DNA from 2 places in the Anabaena sp. UHCC 0253 genome. Region 2 is predicted to be linked to the other one. Evidence: predicted binding sites of a transcription regulator. Region 2 holds the regulator's gene; the other holds the start of a gene.

Region 1 (8,883 bases), on a different contig from region 2:
TACTGATAGCAACAGAAATATTTTAATCCCTATAAATACTGAAGTGATCGGTGAATTACAACCAGTTAACTTAAATAGCACTTATTCCAGAGATAGGGATACTGAAACTAATCAAGGTGTCCGCTTTGTAGCTAGAGAATTAATCTTTCCTTCTGGACAACGACAACAGATTTTTGCTAACTCCCAAACAATCACCCAAACAGAAACAATTAGTGAGGGAGCAAGCACTGGAAAAATATTAACTGATGCTGCTATTGGTGCGGGTGCAGCTACTGTGATTTCCTTGCTGACAGGTAATAAGAAAATTGAAGTTTTAGAACCTGTTGGTGGTGCAGCAGCCGGGGCTTTGGCAAGTGTATTACTAAGGAAAGAAAAATCTGATGTTTTTGTTCTCAGACCAGATACAGATTTAGCGATTACTCTCACTTCCAATTTAGTTATAAATCGTCAATAAACTTAATTGCTGTTAAGTGTGAATTTAATGATCTGAATAAAGCGATGCTTACATAAATCATGGTGAGCGATCGCTTTATTTTTGTGCATTTATTGTCCACTAGAGCTTAAAATAACTATCTGGGGAATTTTTTTATTGCTTACTTTTTCAAGTCTGTCACCAAAATTGGCTACTTCAACCTCTAGAGGTATACAGAAATCAATAAAAAATGCTATATTAGATTATACATAGTCTTTCTAGACAAAACGTTAATTAACTACTGCTAACATCGAAAATAATGGGAACTATCTATTTTTACGATTGTCTGTATTATTAACCACAAAAAAATAAATTTAGAGGAATAGAATAAATGGTTACTTTCAAAAATTGGCAATCGAAAACAGCATTAGTAATGGCTTTGAGTATTACATCTACGGCTGTTATTCCTTTTGTTATCACTACTCCAGCTTCTGCACAAACCTCTTTCAATGATGTGCAATCTAACTATTGGGCATCTCAATTTATTCAAGAATTATCAAGACGGGAAATTATTGCTGGTTTTCCTGATGGTAGTTTCCGTCCTGAAGAAGCAGTAACCCGCGCTCAATTTGCGGCTATGTTGAATAAAGCCTTCAATAAATCAGCCCAACGACAAGGCATCAGATTTAATGATGTAGCTACCAATTTTTGGGCATATAATGCTATTCAACAATCTTATGTTACTGGTTTCCTCTCTGGCTATCCTGGCAATCGTTTTGAACCTAATCAAGCAATTCCCCGTCAACAAGTTTTAGTTTCTCTTGCGAATGGTTTAAACTATTCTCCTAGTGCCAATATTAATAGCATTCTCCAAACTTTTAATGACGCTTCTAATATTGCTGACTATGCCCGTAGTCCTATAGCAGCCGCTGTGGAAAGACGCATGGTTGTCAACTATCCTAATGTCAATTTCCTCAACCCAACTACCAACGCAACAAGAGCGCAAGTAGCAGCTTTTATTTATCAAGCATTAGTTAGTTCTAACCAAGCTTCCGCTATAAATTCTCCCTATATTGTGGCTTTACAAACTACTCCCACACAACCAACATCTGTTACCATACCCCAAGGAACTACAATTCCTGTTAAGTATGAAAAAGCTGAAAAAATCTTGGTGACAAAAGATGAAACAGCGCCTTTAACTTTAATGACATCTCAAAATATCATTACTCAAAATGGTACAGTGATAATTCCTGCTGGTAGTCAAATTGTTGGTGAACTGAAACCGGCTCAAAATGGTTCTCAATTTGTCGCTCAAAAATTGATTTTAACATCTGGTCAAGAATATCAAATAAGTGCTACTTCTAATGTAATTACTAAAACTGAAACTGTTAGAAAAGGAACTAGCACAAGTACAATTATCAAAAATACTGCCCTTGGTGCAGCCGCAGCCGCAGCCGTCTCTGCGGTGACAGGAGATAGAGCTATTGCGACAGAAGAAGTTTTAGGCGGTGCAGGAATTGGGGCATTAATTGGTTTATTCTTTGGGAAAAGTAGTGTTGATTTAATTGCTATTGAACCTAATACAGATTTGCAATTGACAATGAATCAAGATTTGCCCATTACAGTTAGGTAATAAGTGATAAATTAACTATCACTTAATCAACAGTCAATAGCCAAATTATAAACGTAGTTCCTGGGGTATGAGGTAAGGTGATAACTGAGTTAATTGCCGGACTAAAAGCCTCTATGTTTCCCTGCATTTCTGCTATTAACTGTTTAGCAATGGATATTCCTAAACCAGTCCCAGGAATTTCTGTTTGTGCTTGTACGCCTCGGTAATGTCTTTCTCCTAGATGTTCTAAGTCTGCTGGGGGAATACCAGGACCAGTATCACTAATAGCAATTCCTTGAAAGTTACCTTTTTTTTGCCCACATTGGACTAAAATTTTCCCACCTGCGGGAGTATATTTCAAAGCATTATCTATAATATTACTCAATACTTCCCGTAAAGCCTTTTCATTCACTTTAACTAAAGGTAAATGGTGGGAAATTTCCGTAATTAATTGTAAATTTCGTTCTTGAGCGATCGCTTGAGCCGATATTAACAAAGGCGCTAATAAATCGGCAAGGGAACAATCACTTAACTTTTCTCCTGTTCCGGGTAATAATAACGCAGGTTTAGCTGGCTTCTGCACATTCTCATTCATAACTACCTGAGACTCTGGTAGGGGACGGGGTGCTAAATCTGCTGTATTTAAGTCAATGACCTGATCAAACTGTTGTAATAATTCTTGTAAGCGATCGCTCTCCCGGACTATACTAGTAGCTACTTCACGATTAGTATCAGCAGGACGCATTCGCTTAAATAGTAATTTACCAAAGGTGCGGATAGCAGTTAAAGGGTTACGAAATTGGTGCAAAAGATTATCTAATAAATCCCGTTGTTCCTCTTGCAGAATTTGTTCTTGTTGCAGTTGGTGTTGCAACCATGCCTGACGTTGGTCTAAAATGCAAGCGATCGCTAAAGTTTTAGCAATCCGTTCAATGTCCCCCTCTTCCCGTTCATTCCACTCCCTGTCGTCCCTTGCAGTCACCAATAACCCCATCATTACACCCTCATAAATCAGCGGTAAAACAATTTGGTTATTGCTGAGTAAATATTCATCTTGTAAACTTTGTTTTCCAGTTGCATCGGATTCCGGTGATGGATGCGAAGATACGGAAGTTGGTTTTAACAACCTTCTTTGTTGATTTGGTAACGCCAAAACATTAGCAATCCCTATGGAATAACCGTCCTGTGTTTCACCATATTCATCACCATGGGTTAATACCATCGTTTCTGGATACACCATTACCGGAATCAGTCGGGCATCACCTGTGGGTTTTTCCACCAATTCTTGTGTTAAATAAACTACACTAAAAGACGCTCCCATTCCTTGGGTTAGCAGGGCTATTTGCTCTCGACATAGAGCAAGAAAATCAGAACTAGCAGACATTAGCATGAGTTCAGGAATCTAGAAGGTCAGAAAACATGAGAAAGGTTATTAGCTATCTAGTGTAATCTGGGAATGGGTTAAGAGGCAAAAGGAAGGCAAGAGATACAGAAGCAGAAATTTTTTAATTTTTAATTCTTAATTTTTAATTGTTTTTCCCTCAGTTGTATCAAAACATTAAAACCCATTGATTTTTTAAGATAGAACTTATATAATGACGACGGATTTTGTAGCCAAAACTACAATCTATAGCTTGAAACAGGAGGACAATAGGTTGGCAAGGAGACGTAAGCGGAAGAGTCGTCGCAGACAAGAAGGACGACGGATACTTGAACATATTCCTCAGTACAGCATTGAAAGTGGCGAAGATAAACCTGTGACAGCAGCAAGAAAATTCATTCAAGCTGAAGGTATTTTGCCACCCGCGCTGCTACTAGTAAAGCGTAATGAACATACAACAGACCGTTATTTCTGGGCGGAAAAAGGTCTGTTTGGCGCTCAATACGTAGAAGAGAATCATTTCTTGTTTCCTAGCCTCAAGGTTCTAGAACCGTCTACAGCACAAGAAGCTGTGGCTATGGCTAGTAGATAAACAACAAATGACCATCATATCTCTTAACTGTTACTTCTGACTCTGACAATAATTAACTGGCCATTTTGACCTGTTTATTCAAAAATTCCATTTTTTTTAATTTTGTGGTTGAATCTGCCAGTAGGGTTTAAACAACTTCTCTCAAGTCAACGCATAATCAATTTCTCATAAACCTAATTTGGTTATATGAGTCAATTCATTATCAGCTTATCTCGCAGAGAATAGTGACAGAGCTAGGAGAATCCAAAAACGCAGCATGAATTCATGCTCTCACTAACTTGGACTACTAGCAAGCTCTGTCAACCAAATTAAATTTTTCCTTTCTCCCTACTGCCTATTTGCTCAAAAGTTTAGTCAGAAGTCTAGATTAATGTAGATAGTGATGGTTTTCATCCCCAACAATCAATCAAGTGTCAAGCGTCTTTAGCTGTAATGCCCTTTGTAACTCAGCAAGTTCATCTCTATGGGCAGTAACAGTAATTGTACTTGAGAAGTTTTGTCCACTGCGGATATTTTCCATCTTTAGTGACACCTTCTCAAGTCTTCCAGACTTCTTCCAGTACAACAGACCACTTAAAGGCGCAAACAGGATTAATAACAGAAAAAACTGTCCAAAATCAGGAAAAAGCATTGATAAAACCAATGCTAGACAACCTAAACCCACCGCTGCTAATAGAGTCAAAAAAACAGTTAAAAACCAGCTAGGTCTGACAAATCCCTCAAAAGTGACTTGATTTTTAGTCGAATCTACTGCTAATACTCGATAAGCACGAGAGCGAAAATATTCCTTTAATGAACTCATTAACGTTTCCTCACCCTGCTCTGAAACCAGTCGCATTACTTCTATACGATCTTTAGTTGAAGCGCGGATAAAGAAAAACAAACCAACTGATAACAGCAAAGTTAACAGGAAAGTAGATTGCGAAACAGTAGAATCCATAACGAATTTTTACGTCTGAAATTTTTAGTAGACTTAAACCATTATCAATTATTCTGGAATCAGGTAACAGACAACAGACAGAAGTTATTTTTTAATCTTTAACATTTAATTTTTATATGTCACAAAACTCCGAAACCCCATCATCTAATCTTAGATTTATAGCCCAAAAATTTCGCCTAGCAGGTTGGATTAGTTTCTGGATTCAGTTAGTATTAGGTGTGGTTTCTGGGGTAATTTTACTGCTATATGCTATTTCTAGTCAAAGACCAGGAAGCCCAGCGAACAATCCGGGAACAGGATTTGGCCTTTTCTTAGCAATTTGCGGATTAATTACCTTGGGTGTGGGCATTTATTTGGCTTTCCGGTACACCAGAATTTCCAAAGACCTCCAATCTAGCAATCCTAATAATCGTCCTCGCAAAAGCGAGACTGTACAAGTATTACGTTTAGGAATATGGGTAAATTTAGGAGGAATTCTCCTTACACTATTGGGGGCGCAGGCCATAGTTGGTAGTTTAGCAGCCAGAGCGATTACCCAAACCCAGTTTTTATTCGGTACTCAAGGCAACCAACCGTTTATTAGCGGTTTAGATATGTTTGTAGTCCAAGCGAATATAAACACTATCTCAGCCCACTTTTCTGGACTTATAGCTTCACTATTTCTGCTGAATCGCATTACTAAATAGTTTGGTAAAAGGTAGAATTGCTATTATCAATCATTGAAAAGAGGTAATTCCAGAATAAATCCTGGTAAAACATCTTCTCCTGATAAAGAGGTTGGTAATAATATTATTTCTACAGGTTGATTGAGACGATAAATTTCTACTTGTTGATTTTGCGGATCAATTAACCAACCTAAACGTAAACCGCTATGAAGATATTCTTGCATTTTATCCTGTAATTGAGTTAAAGAATCGGTACGAGAACGCAATTCTATAACAAAATCAGGACAAATTTTAGGGAATTTTTCCTGTTCTTCAATGCTTAAAGATTCCCAACGTTCATTAGCTATCCAAGCGACATCAGGGGAGCGTTTACCACCATTAGGTAAAGTGAAAATAGTGGAAGAACTAAAGACTTTTCCTAGCTTAGTTTTACGATTCCAAATTGCAACATCAGCATTAAATTCTGATTCTCTATTTCCACTAATTGCACCCACTGGAGGCATAATTATTAATTCTCCTTTAGCAGTTTCTTCTAGTTTCCAATCTTCGTTAGTGTGACAGAGGTGATAAAATTGTTCATCACTTAAACCAACTTTTTTAATATTTAAAATTACTGATTCAGATGTCATCATTGCTGATAATCTCCTTCAAGGGTAGGGAATGGATAAAGTAAGGATTCAGGTAAGGGCGAAGCATTCGGGCGATAAATTATCGGTTTTTACCCAAGGTTATAATCCGAATGCTTCGCCCCTACACCTTCCACAATATTTTCTTGATTTTCCACTTCTCATTATTATTGTAGCAATTTATAATTAAACGCAGATAAATGCAGATAAACGCAGATGAAAAATGGATGATTTGATCAATTTTATGATTCTGTGCTGTTGAATCACGTCAATCAAGTACAATTTACCAAAACCAACCAAAACTTACCAATGCTGGATATTAAACAAATTAGAGAAAACCCCCAACTGGTACAAGAAAAGCTGAATACTCGTAGTGGTAAATACGACATTCAGCCTATATTAGATTTAAGTCAAAAACAACGGGAACTAGAAGGAAAACGCAACGAACTTCAAGCCCGGAGTAATGAAATTGGTAAACTAGTTGGACAAAAGGTAAAATCTGGTGTTAATCCTCAAGATCCAGAAATACAAGCCTTAAAGGATGAAGGAAACAGCCTCAAAACCACATTAAGCGGATTAGAACCCCAGGAAAAAGAGTTAAAAGCGCAAATTCAAGAATTACTTTTAGCACTTCCTAACCTTCCTAGTGATTCTACCCCCATAGGTGCAAGCGAAGACGATAACCCAGAAGTAAGAAAATGGGGAGATGAATATAAACCCGAAAACCCGAATATTTTACCACATTGGGAAATTGGGGAAAAGTTGGGTATTTTGAATTTTGAAAGAGCGGTAAAAATTGCCCAAAGTCGGTTTGTGAGTTTGATAGGTGCAGGTGCAGCTTTAGAAAGAGCGTTAATTCAATTTATGCTTTCAAAGCATATTGAAAATGGGTATATAGAAATTAGTCCACCGTTGTTAGTAAATACAGATTCTTTAACCGGAACAGGACAATTACCGAAGTTTGCAGAAGAAAGTTTTAAATGTGCAGATGATGAATTGTGGTTAATTCCCACTGCGGAAGTTCCGGTAACAAATTTTTATCGGGGAGAAATTATCAACGCGGAAGAATTACCAATTTATCACTGTGCATATACTCCATGTTTTCGTCGAGAAGCGGGAAGTTATGGACGGGATATGCGGGGTTTAATTCGGTTGCATCAATTCAATAAAGTGGAGTTGGTGAAGTTAGTAAAACCGGAAGATTCTTTTGATGAATTAGAAAAGTTAGTAGGAAGTGCTGAGAGTATTTTACAGGCTTTAAAGTTGCCTTATCGTGTGATTAATTTATGTACTGCTGATTTAGGTTTTGGGGCAACTAAGACCTATGATTTAGAGGTTTGGTTGCCTTCTTCTGGGAAGTATCGAGAGATTTCTAGTTGTTCTAATTGTGTGGATTTTCAAGCAAGAAGGGCGGATATTCGGTTTAAGGAAGCTGGTAAGAAAGGGACGCAATTTGTACATACTTTAAATGGTTCTGGTTTAGCTGTGGGAAGGACTATGGCGGCGATTTTGGAGAATTATCAGCAAGCTGATGGAACGATTAAAGTACCGGAGGTTTTGCAGGTTTATTTGGGTAGGGAGGTTTTGTGATTTAGGGGTTTTGACCACTAAAAACACCGATACATAAAGGGATATACAAATAAATTTTAAATTTTGTATAATCCCTGATTATAGGATACAATATTATCTTAAATATATCTATGTAGATACTCTTATGGCTCAGTTTCAAATAATTATTACTGCAATCTTCTGTATAGCCATTTTTTCCTGCTGGTTAGTTTTTTCAAAAGGCTTCAATATTGGTATTGCTCCTATAGTGGCTATAGGATTCTTCTTATTATCATTAGGATTAATGTTTTGGGTGTTTTTAACACCTAGTGGCAAAAATTTAGCTCGGAACTATAACAAAATATGTAACAAAATACAACTAGAAAAGCTAAAAATAGAGAGTAATTATATAGAAATGATATATGATTTCAAAAATCTCTCCACATTTCAGCAGGTAGAGGAATGGGATAGAAAAGCGCAAGCCAAAATAGGAGAACTGATTAATATAACTAATAATCTTGAAACAGAATTAACTCAAAATAATAAAATTTTAGATTATTTAATAATGGGTATTAAAGAACAATACATAGTATTTTTAGCGAGTATTGTGGAAAAATTACAAGAATTTATAGATTTTACACCTAACTCTCCTAAAGAACAAAAAATACTTCTCAAAGAACTAAAACAACGTAAAAAAGAGTTGCAATTACAAAAACGAGAGTTAACAGCTAATATGAAATCAATTCAAGCGGATGCTCGTTTACGTAGTGTTTATGCTGGTAGAGATTTTTTAGGTATTTATAATTCCAATCTAGCTGCCCATGAACGGCGTAGAATTCGCTACCAAAAGGAAAAAGTATTGCGCCCAAGCGAAGATATGAAAGCAGCTATTGATAGGCAAATTTTACAAATTGATAAAGATATGCTTTGGGTTGAGAGATTTTCAGACTAAACATCTTGTAGGGTGCGTTAATGAAATGTAATGCACCGTTTTTTATTAAAATTTAACTGTCAGAATCAGGATAACCAGGATTAAAGGATTAACAGGATTAGATTTGATTTTGATATTCTGGAATATTTGAATTAGCGCAATTTGTAAAAATGTAG
Region 2 (12,405 bases):
AGTGGTAACGAATACGGGCAATTAATTCTACTACATTTGGCAATTTAATTAGATAATCATTTGCTCCTGCTGTAAAAGCATCTGCTTTCAACTGTGGCTCTTCCTTGCTGGAGAGCATGACAATGGGAATATTACGAGTGGCTGGATGACAACGAAACCAACGTAATAACATCAACCCATCAATATCTGGCATAATCATATCTAGAAGGATGACAGTAGGCGCAATAGATATGGCTTTTTGGATAGCTTGAGCAGGATCATTTACATAGTGGAAGGCAATATCTGATTCCTGAGAGAGTAACCTGCAAACAGCTTCACCAATAATTAACTGATCATCAACTAATAAAACTGTGACTATATCTGTATTTATATGTACTGTAGATGGGGTTTGATCATCTGGGGTTAATAATGAACTTAGTGGCAATGGAGCTTTTGATATGGCCGTATGTGTTGATATCATTTGGCCTCTCCTTATAATAGTTATAGTTTTGAGGATATCAAAGTAAGGGATTATTTTTACTTTGTCTACAATGAGAATAACATTATGTAATCAGGAAAACATATTTAGTTCGTAATTCGTAAACAAAAGAAACCGGCTTACTTTCCATAGATACCAAGGTTTAGGGGGGGTTAAGCAATATCAGTAATTACGAGTAGTTCATGATGAACAAAATATATTTTTCAGTAAATTTACTAAATTGGTAATTAGGAAAACTTTCGCTTCAACTTTGGAATTAGCAGTTTATATGAGTATAGGCTGCATTTTTTAGCGTAGAGATTTAATTAATAAGACATGAGCCATAGCGAATATGATATTTTTAGAATAATACTCAATATGAGCGTATGAGTACCAGACAAGTTTTGATTGCGACCTAGAAAATTACTACTACGCTGTATAATAAAAAACTAAACCTAAAAGTCGCAACGCTAATTATGACATTTCAAATAACTCCACAAAATACCCAAAATAAATCAGATTTGTTAGAATATTTTAGAGAATTAGGACATGAAAAACTGTCTTATCTTAGAACAGAAATTGGTAATATAAATTATAAAAAGATAGCCCAAAAGATAAATGAGGCAGTAAATAAAAGTAAACAAGATTTTTTAGAGACAATTATTGCAACTGCCAATAGAAATGATTGGAATGATAAAGATAAGGTTTCTTCCCTTCTTTTAAGCATATATTGCGCTCAAGTGGTAATGCTTGATTTACGTCATGAAGTGTGGCCTTATGAATATATGGCATTTTCTCGACGAATTGGTGAGCTTTGGGAAGATTTTGTTAGGTTACCATTTTTGCACCCAATAGCAGAAGCAGAATTAATTCGCTTTGTACCACCACTTTTTTCTGAAGTTAGAAAAAACTTAAAAAGAGATATTGAAAAATATATTCACAATTTACCAATTTCTCAAGAACAAAAAAACGAACTTATCACTTATTATGAAAAAGCATGGTTGTTGGTTGACTCTGGTGAAATCAGTCTTCAATTAGATTTTCATGCTATTATTAGCGGTAAACGATTCAATATAGACTTTAAAAGTGGCTTTGGCTCAAATGAGAAAGGAAATACAAATCGACTGCTTATGGTAGCAACTATTTATTGTAATTTAGAGGATGAATATAAAAATGTTTTACTTGTTCGTGCTAAAGAAGATTTAAATAACAATTACTTTAGAATTTTAAAAAATTCTCATGTCTGGGATGCTTACTGTGGTGATGAAGCTTATCAAAAAATTAGTGATTTTACAGGCTTTAATATCCAACATTGGATAAGTTCAAATATTGACTGGCAAAATGACTTATTAAATTCAACAGTAAGCGATTTTCATAAATCTAACTTAATGGGATATTTACAATGGTAGTAGACACAAAAGATAGAGATAAATATCAAACATATTTTACATCAGATCAAGCTTTATCTTCATATATGGCTTCACTATTAAAATTGGAAATAAATGATAGATTACTTGAACCCTGTGCAGGAGAAGGACATCTTTTAGACGCAGCATTGAATATCAATAAAAATATCTCATCTCTTGCTTATGAACTACATCCTGAACACGCAAAATATCTCAAATTAAAGTTTAGTTCATCTCAGAATGTAGAAATACGAGAACGTGATACAATTTTTTGTTCAGATTTAGACCTTTGCGAATCTTTCGGACAGAAATTTACAAAGATTTTGGGAAATCCTCCCTATGGAGGTTGGCAAGAATACGAGCGTCGTACTGATTTAAAAAGAAAATATCCCGGCTTTTATATTCGAGAGACATATACTGTTTTTCTGCTTCGTTGTCTTAAATTACTTGCTCAAAAAGGACGATTAGTATTTATTATTCCTGACACTTTTTTATATCTTCATAGTCATACTCCTCTCAGACGTTATATTCTAGAAGAGTTTACAATTGAAAGTATAGATGTATTTCGTTCATCTCTCTTTCCAGGAATTTCATTCGGTTATGCAGGTCTTTGTATTATTTGTATAAGTTCTGAGAAGCCACTATCTAGTCATTCTTTCTTTGTAAGACTTGTGGATTCCCTTGGGGATTTAAAAGTATTGACAAACACCCCAGCTAACTGCAAATTAATCATTCAACGAAATATTCTTCAGAGTCATTCCCTTGCTATTCCTATCTCTCGGAATGAATCAACTTTTAATGAACTATCAGATAGCAAGACTATCATCGCTGATATTGCTGACTGTGTTACTGGTTTCTACTCAGGAAATGACAAACGCTTCCTTTATAGAAGCTCAACTTTGATAAAGCGTTCTGCTGATTATTTAGTTGTTAATCCTGATGATATTGAACCTACACCTTCTACATTAAAAAATCCGTTAGATGGAATAAATGATGCAAAACACTTTATTCCTATTCTTAAAGGTGGTGGTTATAATTTTGTGAAACCAACTCAATGGTATATAGATTGGAGCAAGGATGCAGTAGAACATTATAAAATAGACAAAAAAGCAAGATTTCAGAATTCATCCTATTATTTTAAACGCGGAATTGGCTTTCCTATGGTAACATCCAAACTTCCTACAGCCGCATTAATTGAGGAAAGTCTTTTTGATCAATCTATCGTAGGAATTTTTCCAAAATCTTCAGTTGATTTATTTTTTCTCTTAGCTTATTGCAACTCACCAGTATTTTGGAGTTGCTTAAAAGCCATTAATCCATCTGCAAATAATTCTGCTAAATATATTTTGAAGACACCTATAATTTTACCAGATGAAGATACTCTCAAGCATATTTCTCTGAGAACTCAAGAATTAGTAGTAGAACTTATGCAAGGTAGTAAACAACCATTATGTGAAATTCTCAAACAAGAAATTATTGATTCTATTACACAATACGTTCATAAAAAGACATCTCATCACTTCATAGATCCAATGTGACTTTGTTGAGAAAATGTTAAACTCAAGATGATACGGTTCTTCTGTTTTTTTATGAAAAACTTGGTTCAAAATCATTGAAAGCTTTACTGTATGGGCATTTTATTGATATAGCGGTTATCGGTCGGATGAAATACAATCGAGGGCGGGGAAACCCCACCCCTACAGGTTTTGCGATTTAATGACTGTATCTCACTCAAGTGCATACCGCTATAATATGGGGATAATTGTTGATAACCCTTGTCCTTATTCCACAAAACGTCAGGAAATAGTTGAGAAAATTGATTAACAACTCACCCAGGAAATCCCAAAGTTAGGTTTTATTGTTGACCAAGCACTTTTGAGAAATGTAAAAATGCCGGATACGCTACAAATAGCTATTCAGCAAAAACTCAAAGCTGAACAAGAAAATGAGCAAATGAAATTTGTATTAGAAAAAGAGCGTCAAAAAGTTGAAAGAAAGAAAATTGAAAATTGGGCGTTGCTGAATCAGAGTATGAAATTTAAAAATTAGATTTTTTTAACTCTTAATTCTTTGCGCCTTTGCGCCTTTGCGTGAGGCTAATTCATACATTCAATCAGCAACGCCAAATTAGAATTTTATATACAGAGGTAACAAGAGGGGCTAAGAGGGGCTAAGAGGGCGCAGACCCTGCGCCCCTACAGGATTTGCAATTAAAAGTTGTATTTCACTGATTCTGAAAAATGCTATAAGATTAATTGTCATTACTAAATGATACACAAGGACTGTCAATTTCTACTGCTGGAGTGAATGAATTACAGAAAGTGACAGTAGCACAATTAACACTCAATTCATCGGGGTGAGTGCATTCTAATTTGATATAAAAGGCACATTCTTCACAGATAGTTCTATGTAATAATGGTTGTAAGTCAATGGAGGTTGACATAGTTCACAATTAAAGAAGTTAAGATAAAACCCACTACTTTGTATATTCTGTAGTGGGCGATAGCAGTAATCAACAATGTCAATTTTATTATCTGTTATTTTTGTAACAAATTTAATTACTGAATGTAATAATTGCATTATTATATTGCATTTATAGTAATTTAACCACAAATGAGTAGTCAAAAAATCAGACTTAACTAACTTAGATTGTTTTTATTAGTTTGTCGGTTTAAGCTATTTTTGGTACATAGAATAAATAGCCTATATAAATAATTGGCTTTTATCCCATATTTGACATTAAGCCTAGTGAGTGCTAAACGCCTGCCAGAAACTACTGCTCATGTGAGAGTTACCGGCCAATCTTGGCAACAAGGCTTTCTTGAAGGTGAAGTTAGCGCCGGTAATTTTCAGTGGCATTTCCAGTGGCATTTCCGCAAGGGAGAACTTTCTGTAAAGCCTTCCCAAGGTCGTGCTTTAATCAAAGAACCTCTAGGTCGCTTTTTAGAACAACAAGATTATCAATTAGAACCTGGGGGAGATTATGCTTTTACGATTCGGGCTGAACTTTAAATTAGAGCAGAATTCAGGATTAAAGACTTTGTACCTCCTGCAACCTGCTATGTGCTGTATTTTTAGCTGTTATTGGCAGTAAGTCGGTTGAGATAGCGTTCTATGAGGAGAATGGCAACAATGTCATCTATAGCTCGTGGAGGTTGACGCATACCCTTGGGTAATAGTTTGGTGATGCCTTGGGGTGGGTACATTTGCCAATAGCGATCGCGTGCTTCTAAAGTTGTATAACGTTCATCAACTAAAATGATATTGATGGCTTGGCTTAATTCTTGATTAAGTTGCTGTTTCCACTGTTTAGCCGTTGTTTGATCTCCCATCACTATTAAGGATACGGGGAATCTTTGCAGTTGTGTTTCAATATTAGCGATCGCCTCACCTGCTAATACTACTTGATGATAGTACAGTTGCCGATCTAATCCCACCACCGCGATTCCACATTTATCACGACCAGGATCAAATCCTAAAATTACAGGTTGTGTATTAGTCATTTGTTCGTTATCAATTGTCAATTGTCAATTGTCAATTACTCAGGTACTAAACAGGATTTGTCCATTCAGAAGGGCTACTAATCTAACTCTCAGAGGACCGACAGTATAAGTATCTTCCGCCGCTATAGCTTTAATTTCTACTTCTTGCGGTGTCTGCTGTAATTGGGTAACAAAGCGTAAAAAAGTTCCTTCTATTTGTACACTTTCGACAATTCCCGCATTTCGGGCGCGAAATTGAGAAGCGGAAATTAGTAAATCTAGGCGTTGACGCAATTGGTTCGATGTCATATTTTTTAAATCGGCTGTAGTAGTAGCCAGAATTTCCCCTGATGAAAATACTCGTTGATTTCTGGCCGCATCTGCAAAAAATTCTATTTGCTTTTCTCCTCTGACATAATTACCTGCTGAGAAAATTCGCACTACATATTCTCGACCATCTTGAATTTGTCTGATTAGTGCTTCAATTTGAGCTTTGGTAACACGAAGTATTTCTTTATTTGCCGGCGTTGCACCAGGTTCAGTTAATTGAATATTGGAATTGCGGTTAGCTTCTTGGAGAATTTGGATAATAGCTTGACGTGCAGCATTAGGTTTGTCAACAGTAATTAAACCTGCGGCTATCACTTGACCTCGAACTAAAGCTAGTTTACCTAAACGGAGGTCACGATAGGACTGATAATATTTTTCTAGTCTGGCTACTTCCTGTTCTAAAAATTCTTGTTGTTTCTCTAATTCTTTCAAGCGAGATTCTCTAGTAATAATAACTTCCTCTCGCTGTTTAATTTCTAGATTACGATTTTGAATAAGTTGATCTAATCTGGCAATTTTGCGATCGCGGTTTTCAATAGCTTTTTTCGCCTCATCAATGGCCTGTTTAGCTTCCGCATACAATCTCTGCCGTTCTGCCTTTAACTCTTCCACTGCTGTTTGCAATGTCTGTCGCTGATTGTAAAGAGTTTCTAATTCACTTCTAGCTTGTTGATACTGAATCACAATTTCACCCAGCCGACTTTGAGTTTGGTTAAGTCTTGCTTGGGTTTGGGCTTGTTGATTGAGGGTGCGATTTAGTTGAGCCTGTGTTGCTTTTTGTCTAGTATTTGCTGCCTGTAATGATTTATTAATTGCCTGTAGTTCTTTTTGTGCTTGATTTTGTGCTTGTCTAGCTTGATTTAACTCGCGCTCTGCTTGGGTTTTTTGAGCTTCTGCGGTTTTTAATTGTTCTCGCTTGTTGCCCAAATCTCTTTGAATATCTTCTAATTCAAATACACCCTGCCGCAATCCCTTATCAGCAGCAAAGAGAATTGCTAAAGTGGATGCGGAAATCAAAGCACCTGTAAAAATAGTGACAATTACAGCGGTTTTTTTCGGGCGTAAGTTGAAAAGTGAGAGGCGTGCTTTACCAACCCGTGTGCCAATGCGATCGCCCACGGTGGCAATTACGCCTCCCAAAATTAAAATTGCTGCAATGAGGATGTACCCGGTGGTCATTTTTAGCTACCGCAATGCTTCCAGATACAGCCTACTACGTTAAACCATTGTCTGTGGGTAAATGGAGTTAGCCAAAAGTAGAAATTATGCAATTTTTAGATTTTCCTCCAAATTATCGGTTCACTCTTGACGGTATTTACTCTACTTGGGAAGATCCCAAAACTGCACTACCTCGAAAATAGAACCTGTACTAACTCCATTTCCCCATCACCTTTAGGTAAATTGCTTACTTAAAGCAACAGGTTTATGCACAGTAATCTTCTTTTTATGAATTGAAATCATTTTTTTCTCGCGTAAATCGCCTAGTAATCTAGTGACAGTCACGCGAGTAGAGCCAATTGCTTCCGCGATCGCCTGATGGGATAACTTCAGATCAATGGTAATGCCATCAGCGCAAGGAACGCCAAAATCTCGACAGAGAATTAACAGAAAACTAATTAACCGTGAACCCATGTCTCGGTGAGCCAGAGTTTCGATCATCATCTCTGTTTGCAGAATCCGCGAAGATAGCCCTCGCAGCATTAACATTGATAATTCTGGATTTTCCTTCAGTGCCTGCTCAACTTGTTCAATTGGCGCTGAAAGCAATTCTACAGTAGTAAATGCCACTGCATGATAGAATCGATCAGACTTATTGCCTGTCAGCAGCGACAGCACACCAAAAACGCTATTTTCCCGGAGCAGAGCTACCGTTATTTCTTCTCCTGCCTCATACACCCTCGACAGTTTCACCGCACCCTTAAGAAGAAAATAAACTCGTTCGGCAGGATCTCCCGGAAAAAAGATCGTCTTATTGCGTTCAAACGTTTCCACAACCGGAGGAAATGCCCCGGTTGCCATCTGACGAAAAACATTTGCTAGGGCTTTGTCTTGTGTCACGATCATCTCCCTTCCCCTACCCAATGCCAGAAAAACAAAAACTGATTACCTAAGAATACACCTGAAAAATCAATAAAGCACCGTTAACCTTTCTGTTTTTTCCTATACTCAAATCCATAATTCTTAGTCATTCGTTTATTATGATACATAATTATTGTTCCGTTTAGCTAGTAATTATTGATAAGTAGTTTCCCCAATTCTAGTGAAAAGGTGAACCTAAGAAGCTTGGCGATTTCTTGAGAATATTTGCAAACATGGTCATAATTTCCGGGGTCTTACTGCCCAAACTTGCAGCATTTTCAAAAATCCCTAGCCTAACAAAGTCAAACTAGGCTCACATTCTAGTATGCTCCTAATGATGAATTACATTAGCAACTTCTATGCTGAATCTGTCTGGAAAAAATGCCCTGGTTACAGGTATTGCCAATAACCGATCAATTGCTTGGGGAATAGCTCAACAACTGCACAAAGCAGGGGCTAATTTGGGCATTACCTACTTGCCAGATGACAAGGGTAAAATGGAAAAAAAAGTTTCTGAATTGGTAGAACCTCTTGCTCCTAGTCTATTTTTGCCCTGCAATGTCGAAAATGACGAGCAAATTCAATCTACTTTTGAAACCATCCGGCAAGAATGGGGGAAAATAGATATTTTAGTTCATTGTTTGGCCTTTGCTAACAGAGACGATTTGACTGGTGGTTTTAGTCAAACTTCCCGTTCTGGTTTCAAAACAGCTTTAGAAATTAGCACTTATTCACTTGTTCAGTTAAGCGGTGCAGCTAAACCTTTAATGACTGAAGGTGGAAGTATTATTACTCTTACATATTTGGGGGCAGTTCGCGCCATTCCTAACTATAATGTTATGGGTGTGGCTAAAGCTGGCTTAGAAGCCAGTGTTCGTTACTTGGCCGCAGAACTTGGACCTGATAATATTCGCGTCAATGGCATTTCAGCAGGACCCATCCGCACCTTAGCATCTTCTGCTGTAGGCGGAATTTTGGATATGATTCATCATGTTGAACAAGTAGCTCCCCTCCGTCGCACCGTTACTCAACTAGAAGTAGGTAATACTGCGGCTTTTTTATGTAGCGATTTAGCAAGCGGTATTACTGGACAAATCCTGTATGTAGATGCAGGATATGAAATCATGGGGATGTAATAAGATTTAATAATTGATAATTGACAATTGACAATTGACAATTATCAATTGCTTGCTAGTCCCTTTTCCCTCTTATGACAAATGACTAATCACCAAACTCCTCGAATAGCTTCAGTTCACCGTACTACTGGTGAAACAGATGTTCATGTCACCATTAATTTAGATGGTACAGGGATATGCAAAGTCTCGACAGGCATTCCCTTTTTAGATCATATGCTCCATCAAATCGCCTCTCATGGGTTATTTGACTTGGATATTCAAGCTAAAGGTGATTGGGAAATTGATGATCACCACACTAACGAAGATGTGGGGATTACCTTGGGACAAGCTTTATTTCAAGCTTTGGGTAATAAAAAAGGCATTGTCCGCTTTGGGAATTTTCTTGCTCCCTTAGATGAAGCTTTAGTTCAGGTGGCCTTAGACTTCTCTGGTAGACCTCATTTGAGTTATGGTTTAGAAATTCCTACTCAACGGGTGGGAACTTATGATACACAATTAGTACGAGAGTTTTTTGTAGCATTGGTAAATCACAGCCAAATGACCTTACATATTCGCCAATTGGATGGAATTAATTCCCATCATATTATTGAAGCCACATTTAAAGCCTTTGCTAGAGCCATGCGAATAGCTTTGGAAATTGATCCCCGTCGTGGTTCAACAATTCCTAGTTCTAAAGGTATGTTATAAAAATCATCTGTATCGGTTAATCTGTATTTAGTTCTCAATAGTCAGTAGTTGCTAGTTTCACAACCATGAATTCTGTTGTAGACAACCCCGATTCTCAACAAAATCCCATAGATAAACAACCAGTAGTCCTGACTTCTGAATTGCGAAAAGTCTATCGCACGGGATTTTGGCTCAATCAAAAAGTTGTATCTCTCAAAAACTGTTCTTTACAAGTATACCCAGGAGAAACCTTTGGCTTGTTGGGTCCTAATGGTGCGGGTAAAACCACGCTATTAAAATTGTTGTTGGGAATTATCCGCCCTACATCTGGTCGAGGATTATTATTAGGTAAACCGATAGGCAACGCTAAAGTCAAGCAACATATTGGCTACCTTCCAGAAAATCCCTATTTATACGACTATCTCAGTGGTTGGGAATTTTTGCAGTTAACAGCAGGTTTATTTCAAATTCCTCAAAAGTTACAACGTCAACGCATTCCCCAATTATTGGAATTAGTCGGTTTATCCCAAGCTGATGCTCGCAAAAAGCAAATGCGGCGTTATTCTAAAGGAATGCTTCAGCGTGTGGGCATGGCTCAAGCACTAATTAATGATCCAGACTTAGTTTTTTTAGATGAACCCATGTCTGGACTTGATCCCCTGGGACGTTACCAAATGCGAGAAATTATTCTTTCTCTGAAAGCATCTGGTAAAACCATATTTTTTAATAGTCATGTGTTGAGTGAAGTTGAACAAATATGCGATCGCGTTGCTATCCTTGCTCAAGGAGAATTAATCTGCTCTGGTTCTTTAAATGAACTTTTAGGAAACCAAAACACATACCATGTCAAAGGTAAAGGAGGAGACGGGGAAATCTTGAAAAAATGGATAGCTAGTTTAGAATTTGGGGCTGATGGATCTTGGCAAGGTATACTCCAAGAAGATTACTATGATTTTCTGGCCAGTCTCCGATTAATGGGAGGGAAAATTATCACCATGAATCTATCACGTCAATCTCTAGAAGAGTTTTTTATCCACCAAATTCAAACCCGAAATCATCCCCTCAATTAATTTGATTTCCTAGTAAATAGGCGCAACAACCACAAACTTTTATGGCTTTTACTTTATCTTGATTTGATATTCCTACTAAGTTTGTAATTTAAACAGCATCCTCAATGGAATCTTCATAGATAAATCAGCCATAAGTAGTAATATTATTCCTAACAGTACTGCTATATTTACAAATTAATCTATAATTTGTAACGGTTTCTATTTAGGTAAAAGTAAAAAAACAAAAAACAGAGTTGGAGGTGTAAATATTGAGCAAAAAATCAAATTCTAAATCTCATATTTTAGTGAAAATCTTTTAAACTAAACTGGAAAAATATAACTTCAACTAGTTCTAAAAATTGAAAAGTAAATTGTATCAATCAATAAAAAAATGAATTAACTTCATTGAAAATCCAAAATCAATATTCCCAATCAATAAATCATTTATGTCCGGAAAACTAAAGATTTATTAGAAAATAAAATTGTTGAGCCACTGCGATATTTAAGTATACTCAACATTAAACTGTTTCAACATAACTCTAAATATCATCATCTCCCCATCTCAGGTAAATATGCTTAATAAAGATTTGTGTAAATTTCTCACCCATTCAACTATGGGTTTAGCATTGTTAACAACTGTCAATATTGCTTTACCATCTGCGAGTTTAGCTCAGAAACAACCAGAAAAACTTGCTTCCAGCATGGTTACAGATTACTTATTAGGAGGTGGCGATCTCATTCGTGTCAATGTATTTGAAGTCCCAGAATACACAGGTGAATATCAAATTCCCCCCGGTGGTTCAATTAACCTACCTTTAATTGGTAGTGTACCTGTGCTGGGATTAACCACTGAACAGGCCGCTGATACAATTGCTAAAAGATATGCTCGTTTTCTCAAACGTCCCCTCATTTCCGTCAACTTATTATCACCCCGTCCTATTAATGTATTTGTAGCTGGAGAAGTAACAAGGCCAGGAGCTTACACCCTTAGTCTACAAGGAGGAGCAGGAAACAACCCCGGTGTACAATATCCAACCGTATTAGCAGCACTTACAGTATCCCAAGGGGTAACATTAGCAGCAGATGTAACTCAAGTTCAATTACGCCGCAAAACAGGACGTACTGGAGAGCAAGTAGTCTCTCTTAACTTAAAGGAACTCACCCAAACCGGGAGAATATCTGAGGATATTACCTTACGAGATGGAGACACCATATTTGTCCCTACTGCTGCTAGTTTAAATGTTGCTGAAGCCCGGAATTTATTTGCAGCTAACTTTGCAGCGAGTCAAACTTCACCCCGCACAGTAGTTGTAATTGGTCAAGTTTACCGTCCTGGTTCTTATCTTGTCACCCCTGGGAATGGAGGTGGTGCAGAGGGTGATAGTGCTGGTGGTGGTTTACCAACTGTAATGCGGAGTTTGCAACTAGCTGGGGGAATTACATCACAAGCTGATGTTCGCAAGATCAAATTACGCCGTCCTACCCGCACTGGTACAGAACAAACTATAGATATCAACCTATGGGAATTGCTACAAAGTGGTGATCTCAATCAAGACATCGTAGTCCAAGATGGAGATACGATTATCATCCCTACAGCTACAGAAATTAGTGTTGCTGAAGCCACTCAATTAGCTACCACAACCTTATCACCAACAACGATTGAAGTAGGTGTAGTAGGTGAAGTCAAAAATCCTGGTGCAGTCAAACTACAACCCAATAGCTCTTTAAATCAGGCATTATTAGCAGCAGGTGGTTTCAATGATGGTAGAGCTAGTAGAGGAACTGTAGATTTAATTCGTC

What was found. The regulator NtcA, encoded in region 2, controls nitrogen genes in cyanobacteria. The targets are predictions, from matches to a motif close to TNTGTANNNNNNNNTACANA.
Region 1: FJR38_RS15615 (DUF3155 domain-containing protein) is a predicted target of NtcA. The motif match lies at 3,632-3,651, and genes of this name have one in related genera.

The regions. Positions count from the first base shown of each region.
Region 1 covers NZ_VILD01000005.1:286,935-295,817, reverse strand. Annotated here, with positions in the region: gene FJR38_RS15630 (conjugal transfer protein TrbI) at 1-454, shown strand, start outside; gene FJR38_RS15625 (S-layer homology domain-containing protein) at 804-2,045, shown strand; gene FJR38_RS15620 (ATP-binding protein) at 2,068-3,414, opposite strand; gene FJR38_RS15615 (DUF3155 domain-containing protein) at 3,680-3,997, shown strand; gene FJR38_RS15610 (cofactor assembly of complex C subunit B) at 4,404-4,937, opposite strand; gene FJR38_RS15605 (DUF3611 family protein) at 5,054-5,623, shown strand; gene FJR38_RS15600 (Uma2 family endonuclease) at 5,650-6,231, opposite strand; gene serS (serine--tRNA ligase) at 6,538-7,818, shown strand; gene FJR38_RS15590 (stage II sporulation protein M) at 7,943-8,728, shown strand.
Region 2 covers NZ_VILD01000008.1:184,303-196,707, reverse strand. Annotated here, with positions in the region: gene FJR38_RS20965 (ATP-binding protein) at 1-460, opposite strand, end outside; gene FJR38_RS20960 (hypothetical protein) at 934-1,866, shown strand; gene FJR38_RS20955 (Eco57I restriction-modification methylase domain-containing protein) at 1,860-3,401, shown strand; partial or broken gene FJR38_RS20950 (SPFH domain-containing protein) at 3,646-3,870, shown strand; gene FJR38_RS20945 (hypothetical protein) at 4,115-4,306, opposite strand; gene FJR38_RS20940 (DUF3146 family protein) at 4,612-4,875, shown strand; gene FJR38_RS20935 (pre-16S rRNA-processing nuclease YqgF) at 4,938-5,366, opposite strand; gene FJR38_RS20930 (DUF3084 domain-containing protein) at 5,406-6,854, opposite strand; gene ntcA (global nitrogen regulator NtcA) at 7,068-7,739, opposite strand; gene fabI (enoyl-ACP reductase FabI) at 8,114-8,890, shown strand; gene hisB (imidazoleglycerol-phosphate dehydratase HisB) at 8,972-9,577, shown strand; gene FJR38_RS20910 (ABC transporter ATP-binding protein) at 9,643-10,626, shown strand; gene FJR38_RS20905 (polysaccharide biosynthesis/export family protein) at 11,178-12,405, shown strand, end outside.